DNA from 2 places in the Kribbella italica genome. Region 2 is predicted to be linked to the other one. Evidence: riboswitches for the same ligand, from Rfam matches in the RefSeq annotation. Region 2 holds a riboswitch; the other holds the start of a gene.

Region 1 (3,398 bases), 140 kb from region 2:
GCGGATCGACGCGTTCTGGACGGCGTACGGGGACGACGCGAAGGGCGGCGCCACGGCCGGGGAGAGGGCGATCCGGAAGCTGCGGCCTTACTTCCAGGCCGTGACGCGGGCCCCCGCGCAGATCCGTGCCGGGGTGATCGACCCGGCGTTCGGCGACGAGGCGAAGGCGTGGCTGGATGCGACGGTGCTGTGGGGACAAGCGCTCGAGCAGTCCCTCGCGCTGCTGGCCGCGATCGACGACGGTGACGGCGCGACGGCCTGGGCGAAGCGTCAGCAAGTCGACAAGTTGACTGGTCAGGCGAAAGCGATCCGGGACGTCCGGGAGCCGCACTCCGGGACCTACCCGCGGATCGGCGAGGGCGTGGTTGACACGTTCCTGGCGCGGGCCGGGCAGGTGCACGACGAGTGGATGGGACTGGTGCCGCGGCGGACGGCGACGGCGAGCATCCCGACGTACGCGGAGAACGGGCCGGCCCGGATGGTCGACGGCGACGAGTCGACGTTCTACTGGAGCAACCGCGCTCCGGCGGCGAACGACGAGATCCGGGTCGACCTCGGTGCGCCGCGGGAGATCGGCGCGATCGCCGTACTGATGGGCAAGGACGGGAGCCCGGACGACTTCATCCAGTCCGGGGCGCTGGAGTGGTCGGCGGACGGCGAGACGTGGACCGAGCTGGCCCGCGCGACGTCCGCCGAGGTCCGCGCGACGGCTCCGGCCGGGACGAAGGCGCGGTACGTGCGCTACCGGGCCTCGGCCGCTAATGCGTCCAACTGGTTGGTTGTTAGAGAGCTATCGGTTCAGGTCACGGACGGGTCCGAGCTGGTGCTGACGGCCTCCGGTGGACCAGCGCCTGCCGAGGGATCCGCGTTGGCGCGGGCTGTCGACGGAGATGTCGGTACGGCGTACGTGGCGGGCGCGGGGCCGGGGGAGGGTGACGCGCTGACCGTGACGGCCTCGGCTGCGGCTGTGGTGGATCGGGTGACCGTGCTGCAGCGGGCCGGTGCGGTCGCGGCGGGTCGGGTGGACGTCCACACCGCTGCGGGCTGGCGGGAGATTGGTGTGGTGCGTTCGGCGTACACGGCGCTTCGGGTGAGCGGCACGGTCGATGCCGTGCGAGTGCGGTGGACCGCCGGGGCGACCGCGCCGCAGGTCGCCGAGGTGATCCTGCGCAAGGCGACTGGGTAAACTGGCCGGCGGGCCGCTACTGGCGTTCAGGTGGGTCACCACCGGGGAACGGCCCGCCGGATCTTCGGCTGCAGCCGCGCGCCTGGGCAACGACGAGTGTTCGCCGACGCCCGAAGGAGCGCGCCGTATGACTTCAGACAACAACACCGCCCGGCCGATGATCGGTACCGACCTCGCCGCCGACATGGTGGCCCAGGCCGCCGTCCGCGCCAAGAAGCTGCAGGACGAGACCGGCGTCCAGCCCTGCCTGGCGGCGGTGCTGGTGGGGGACGACCCCGCGTCGGCGACGTACGTACGGATGAAGCAGAACCGGAGCAAGAAGGCCGGCATCGGCTCGGTCAGCGTCGTGCTGCCGGCGTCGACCACCACTGAAGAGCTGGTCGCCGAGCTGACGAGGCTGTCCAACGACCCGACCGTGCACGGGATCCTGCTGCAGCACCCGGTCCCGGCGCAGATCGACGAGCGCGCCGCGTTCGAGGCGATCGCGCCGGCCAAGGACGTCGACGGCGTCACCATGCACTCGTTCGCCGCGATGGCCTTCGGCGAGCCGGGCTTCCGCTCGTGCACCCCCGGCGGGATCCTGCGGCTGCTGCAGACGTACGACGTACCGCTGTCCGGTGCGCACGCCGTCGTCATCGGCCGCAGCCCGATCCTCGGCAAGCCGGCCGGAATGTTGCTGCTGGCATCTAATGCGACCGTCACCTACACGCACTCGCGGACGAAGGGCCTGCCGGCACTGGTGCGTCAGGCCGACATCGTGGTCGCTGCGGTCGGCAAGCCGAACTTCGTCCGCGGTGAGTGGCTGAAGCCCGGCGCCGTCGTGGTCGATGCCGGGTACAACGAAGGCAACGTCGGCGACGTGCACGCGGAGGAGGCCGCGGCGGTCGCGAGCCTGCTCACGCCTGTGCCCGGCGGCGTCGGCCCGATGACGATCGCCCTCCTGCTGGAGCAGACCGTCGACGCGGCGGAAGCGCAAAACGCCCGCAGCTGACGCCGCAACCCCCTTGCGTCCGAAGAACCCGCATGCGTCCGAAGAACCCGAGGCTATAGCGCTCGGTACTTCGGACGCAGCGCGGTTCTTCGGACGTAAGGGGGCGGTGGCGAGACGGGTGAGCGGCGAGGTGGCGGTCTGACCTAATGTTGAGACTGGTGTCCAGCGCCGAGGAGCGGTGCGGGACGTGGTGATCTAGGAGGCAGGACAGTGGCGGTACGGGCGATCCGGGGTGCCACCCAGCTGGACGCGGACGAGCGCGAGCACCTGCTCGAGCGGACGGCCGAGCTGGTCCGGGCGGTGCTGGAGGCGAACGATCTCAGCTCCGAGGACCTGATCAGCATCCTGTTCACCGTCACGCCCGACCTGAGCTCGGAGTTCCCCGCGGTGGCCGGCCGGCAGATCGGCCTGACCGACGTACCGCTGATGTGCATGCAGGAGATCGCCGTTCCGCACGCTCTGCCGCGGGTGGTCCGGATGATGCTGCACACCGAGTCGGCGCGGTCGCGGGAAAAGATCCAGCACGTCTACCTGCACGGCGCCACCGCGCTGCGCCCGGACCTGACGGGCGCCCAGTGACAGAGACTGCCGCGTTGCGCGGGCCGGTGCGGATCGTCGGCACCGGTTTGATCGGTACGTCGATCGGTCTGGCCCTCGCGCGCCTCGGCGTGGTCGTCGAGCTGGTCGACGGCGACCCGGACAACGCCCTGATGGCCGAGCGGATCGGCGCCGGCTCGCGCCTGGTCCAGCTCGAGCCGCAGCTCGTCGTCGTCGCCGTCCCGCCGGACCACGTCGGCACGGTCATCGCCGAGCAGCTGGAGCAGACCGACGCCGTCGTCACCGACGCGGCCAGCGTGAAGGGCAAACCCCTCGCCGACGCCAAGGCGCTCGCCGAAGCCGCCGGCCGCGGAGGCGACCTCACCCGGTACGTCGGCAGCCACCCGATGGCCGGCTCGGAGCGCAACGGCCCGCTGGCCGGTCGCGCCGACCTGTTCGAGGGCGCGACCTGGGCGATCACCCCGCACGAGACCAGCGACCCGGCCGCCGTCGAGCTCGTACGACGGCTCGCCGAGGCGTGTGGCGCGCGGACCGTCGAGCTGTCCGTCCCGGACCACGACCTGGCCGTCGCCCGCGTCTCGCACCTGCCGCAGCTGATGTCGTCGCTGGCCGCGGGCACGCTGGTCGACGCACCCACCGAGCATCTGGAGCTGTCCGGCCAGG
Region 2 (3,398 bases):
CCAGCCCGAAGATCAGCGGCGGCAGCGAGAGGATCGCGAAGAACGCTCCCTCGGCGGCCAGCCCGGTGACCCGGTACCGCAGACAGGTGCCGACGGTCTGGGTGATCAGCTTCCAGGTCGTCGCGGGGATACGTCGCACCCAGGCGAGTGAGACCGACGTCCCACCGCCTCGCGCTGACCCAGAGCGTGCCATACCGCTTACCGTACTGACATGGCGGACCCAAACGCTGTAACGAATCAGGCTCCCCCACTTCACGGAGTGAACTTCTTCACCCAGGACTCCTCCCTCGGTGACGCTCTGCGCCCGCACGGAGACCTGGCGAAAGATCCGGCGCTGGCCGCGCTCGGAGAGCTCGCGGGAACGCAGGAAGCGCTCTCCCACGCGCTCCCGGCGAACCAGAACTCGCCGGTGCTGAAGACGCACGATCGTTACGGGAACCGGATCGACGAGGTCGAGTTCCACCCGTCGTGGCACTGGCTGATGGACAAGGCCACCGGCTTCGGGCTCCAGGCCGCGCCGTGGACGAGCGACCGGCCGTCACCGCATCTGACCCGCGCGGCCGGCTTCTACGTCTGGTCCCAGGTCGAGCCGGGCCACGGCTGCCCGATCTCCATGACGTACGCCGCCGTACCGGCTCTGCGCGCGTCCGAGTCGCTCGGCGCCGAGTGGATCCCCAAGCTCGCGTCCACCCAGTACGACGTCCGCCGGCTGCCCGTCGCCGAGAAGACCGGTGTGCTCGCGGGCATGGGGATGACCGAGAAGCAGGGCGGCTCCGACGTCCGCGCCAATCAGACGACGGCGATTCCGACCGGCAGCGGAGACGAGTACCTGCTCACCGGGCACAAGTGGTTCTGCTCGGCGCCGCAGGCCGACGTGTTCCTCGTCCTCGCGCAGGCGCCGGAAGGCCTGAGCTGTTTCGTGGTCCCGCGTGTTCTTGCTGACGGCAACCGCAACGTGTTCGCGCTGCAGCGACTCAAGGACAAGCTCGGCAACCGCTCCAACGCGTCCAGCGAGGTCGAGTTCAGCGGCACGGTCGGATTCCGTCTCGGCGACGAGGGCGCCGGGGTGCGCACGATCATCGAGATGGTCGCCGCGACCCGGCTGGACTGCGTGCTCGGGTCCGCGGCGCTGATGCGGCGCGCGCTGGTCGAGGCGACCTGGCACACGTCGTACCGGAGTGCCTTCGGGGATCTGCTGCGTGACAAGCCCGCGATGCGCAACGTGCTGGCCGACCTGGCGATCGAGAGCGAGGCGGCAACCGCTCTCGCGATGCGGCTCGCGGCCGCGGTCGACGCGTCCGAGGCGGGCGACGAGCAGGCCAAGGCGTTCCGCCGGATCGCGCTGCCGCTGGCCAAGTTCTGGGTCTGCAAGCGGACGCCGATGATGGTGGCCGAAGCGCTGGAGTGCCTGGGCGGCAACGGGTACGTCGAGGAGTCCGGGCTGCCGCTGCTGTTCCGCGAATCGCCGCTCAACTCGATCTGGGAAGGCTCGGGGACGGTCAACGCGCTCGACGTACTGCGTGCGCTGCGGCGGCCCGAGTCGCTGCAGGCCTGGCTGACCGAGGTCGGCGCGGTGCGTGGCGCCGACCATCGGCTGGACGCGGCGGTGACCGACGTACTGGAAGCGCTCTCCGACGTTTCCGAGGCCGAAGCCGGCGCGCGCCGGCTGGCCGCGCGGATGGCGGCGTGTCTGCAGGCTTCGCTGCTGGTCCGCTACTCGACGCCCGACGTCGCCGACGCTTTCGTGGCCTCGCGACTGGCCGGCGACTGGAGTGGAGTGTTCGGCACACTGCCCCGGACGACGCCGTTCGGGGCCATCGTGGACCGCATCTTCTGACCGGACAGGGAGTTGTCCGGCCTGGCGCCGTCACACGCTAGGGTTACCGCGTCGCGACTGGCGCGTGAGGTGGAGAACCACCGGGGAGCGAGAAGACGTCGGCACCGTGCGCCTGGGTGCCGCGACCGAGTGCAACCGCAGGAGAGACGACGATGACTCAACCCTTCGACGCGACGGCCGCGTCGGCCGCCTACCGCAACGCTCTCGAGGTCATCGGCGCGGTCGAACCGACCGTCGCCGGCGCCATCCGCTCCGAACTGGAAGACCAGCGCTCCTCGCTGAAGCTGATCGCGAGCGAGAACTACGCCTCCCCCGCCACCTTGCTCACGATGGGCAACTGGCTGTCCGACAAGTACGCCGAAGGCACCGTCGGCCACCGCTTCTACGCGGGTTGCCAGAACGTCGACCTCGTCGAGCAGACCGCCGCCGACCACGCGAAGGCGTTGTTCAACGCGCCGCACGCCTACGTGCAGCCACACTCCGGGATCGACGCCAACCTGGTCGCGTTCTGGGCCATCCTGGCCAACCGGATCGAGTCCCCGGCGCTGGCCGAGGCGAGCGCCAAGCACGTCAACGACCTGTCCGACGAGGACTGGACCAAGCTGCGCAAGGCGCTCGGCGACCAGAAGATGCTCGGCATGTCGCTGGACGCCGGCGGCCACCTGACGCACGGTTTCCGCCCGAACATCTCCGGCAAGATGTTCCACCAGAGCTCGTACGGCACCGACCCGGAGACCGGGCTGCTGGACTACGACAAGGTCGCCGCGACCGCGCGCGAGTTCAAGCCGCTGATCCTGATCGCGGGCTACTCGGCGTACCCGCGCAAGGTCGACTTCGCCAAGATGCGCGAGATCGCCGACGAGGTCGGCGCGACCCTGATGGTCGACATGGCGCACTTCGCCGGGCTGGTCGCGGGCAAGGTCTTCACCGGCGACTTCGACCCGGTCCCGCACGCGCACGTCACCACCACCACGACCCACAAGTCGCTGCGCGGCCCGCGCGGTGGCATGGTCCTGTGCCAGCCCGAGTACGCCGACGCTGTCGACCGCGGCTGCCCGATGGTGCTCGGTGGCCCGCTCAGCCAGGTGATGGCGGCCAAGGCCGTCGCGCTGGCCGAGGCGCGCCGGCCGGAGTTCCAGACCTACGCGCAGAACGTCGCCGACAACGCGGTCACGCTGGCCGAGGGCCTGATGAAGCGCGGCGTGAAGCTCGTCACCGACGGCACCGAGAACCACCTGGTCCTGCTCGACGTCTCGTCGTACGGGATCACCGGGCGGCAGGCCGAGTCGGCGCTGCTCGACGCCGGCATCGTCACCAACCGCAACGCCGTACCGCGTGACCCGAACGGCGCCTGGTACACCTCGGGCGTCCGGATCGGTACGCCGGCGCTGACCACCCGCGGTTTCGGTGGCGACGAGTTCGACAAGGTCGCCGAACTGATGGTCGACGTCCTGTCGAGCGTCACGCCGACCACCACCTCGGCCGGGGCGCCGTCGAAGGCGAAGTACGTGCTCGCCGACGGCGTCGCCGACAAGGTCCGCGCGGCCTCGGCCGAGCTGCT

What was found. Region 2 has a riboswitch for ZMP and ZTP ahead of HDA39_RS09240 (glycine hydroxymethyltransferase). Riboswitches for the same ligand answer to the same signal wherever they lie in the genome.
Region 1: it holds a riboswitch for ZMP and ZTP, as region 2 does, so the genes downstream of both, HDA39_RS08615 (bifunctional 5,10-methylenetetrahydrofolate dehydrogenase/5,10-methenyltetrahydrofolate cyclohydrolase) here and HDA39_RS09240 (glycine hydroxymethyltransferase) in region 2, are expected to answer to the same signal.

What each region holds. Positions count from the first base shown of each region.
Region 1 covers NZ_JACHMY010000001.1:1,830,890-1,834,287, forward strand. The annotation lists gene HDA39_RS08610 (glycoside hydrolase family 84 protein) at 1-1,186, shown strand, start outside; ZMP/ZTP riboswitch at 1,192-1,281, shown strand; gene HDA39_RS08615 (bifunctional 5,10-methylenetetrahydrofolate dehydrogenase/5,10-methenyltetrahydrofolate cyclohydrolase) at 1,314-2,177, shown strand; gene aroH (chorismate mutase) at 2,388-2,756, shown strand; gene HDA39_RS08625 (prephenate dehydrogenase) at 2,753-3,398, shown strand, end outside.
Region 2 covers NZ_JACHMY010000001.1:1,975,658-1,979,055, reverse strand. The annotation lists gene HDA39_RS09250 (YhjD/YihY/BrkB family envelope integrity protein) at 1-139, opposite strand, end outside; gene HDA39_RS09245 (acyl-CoA dehydrogenase family protein) at 212-1,837, shown strand; ZMP/ZTP riboswitch at 1,881-1,962, shown strand; gene HDA39_RS09240 (glycine hydroxymethyltransferase) at 1,990-3,398, shown strand, end outside.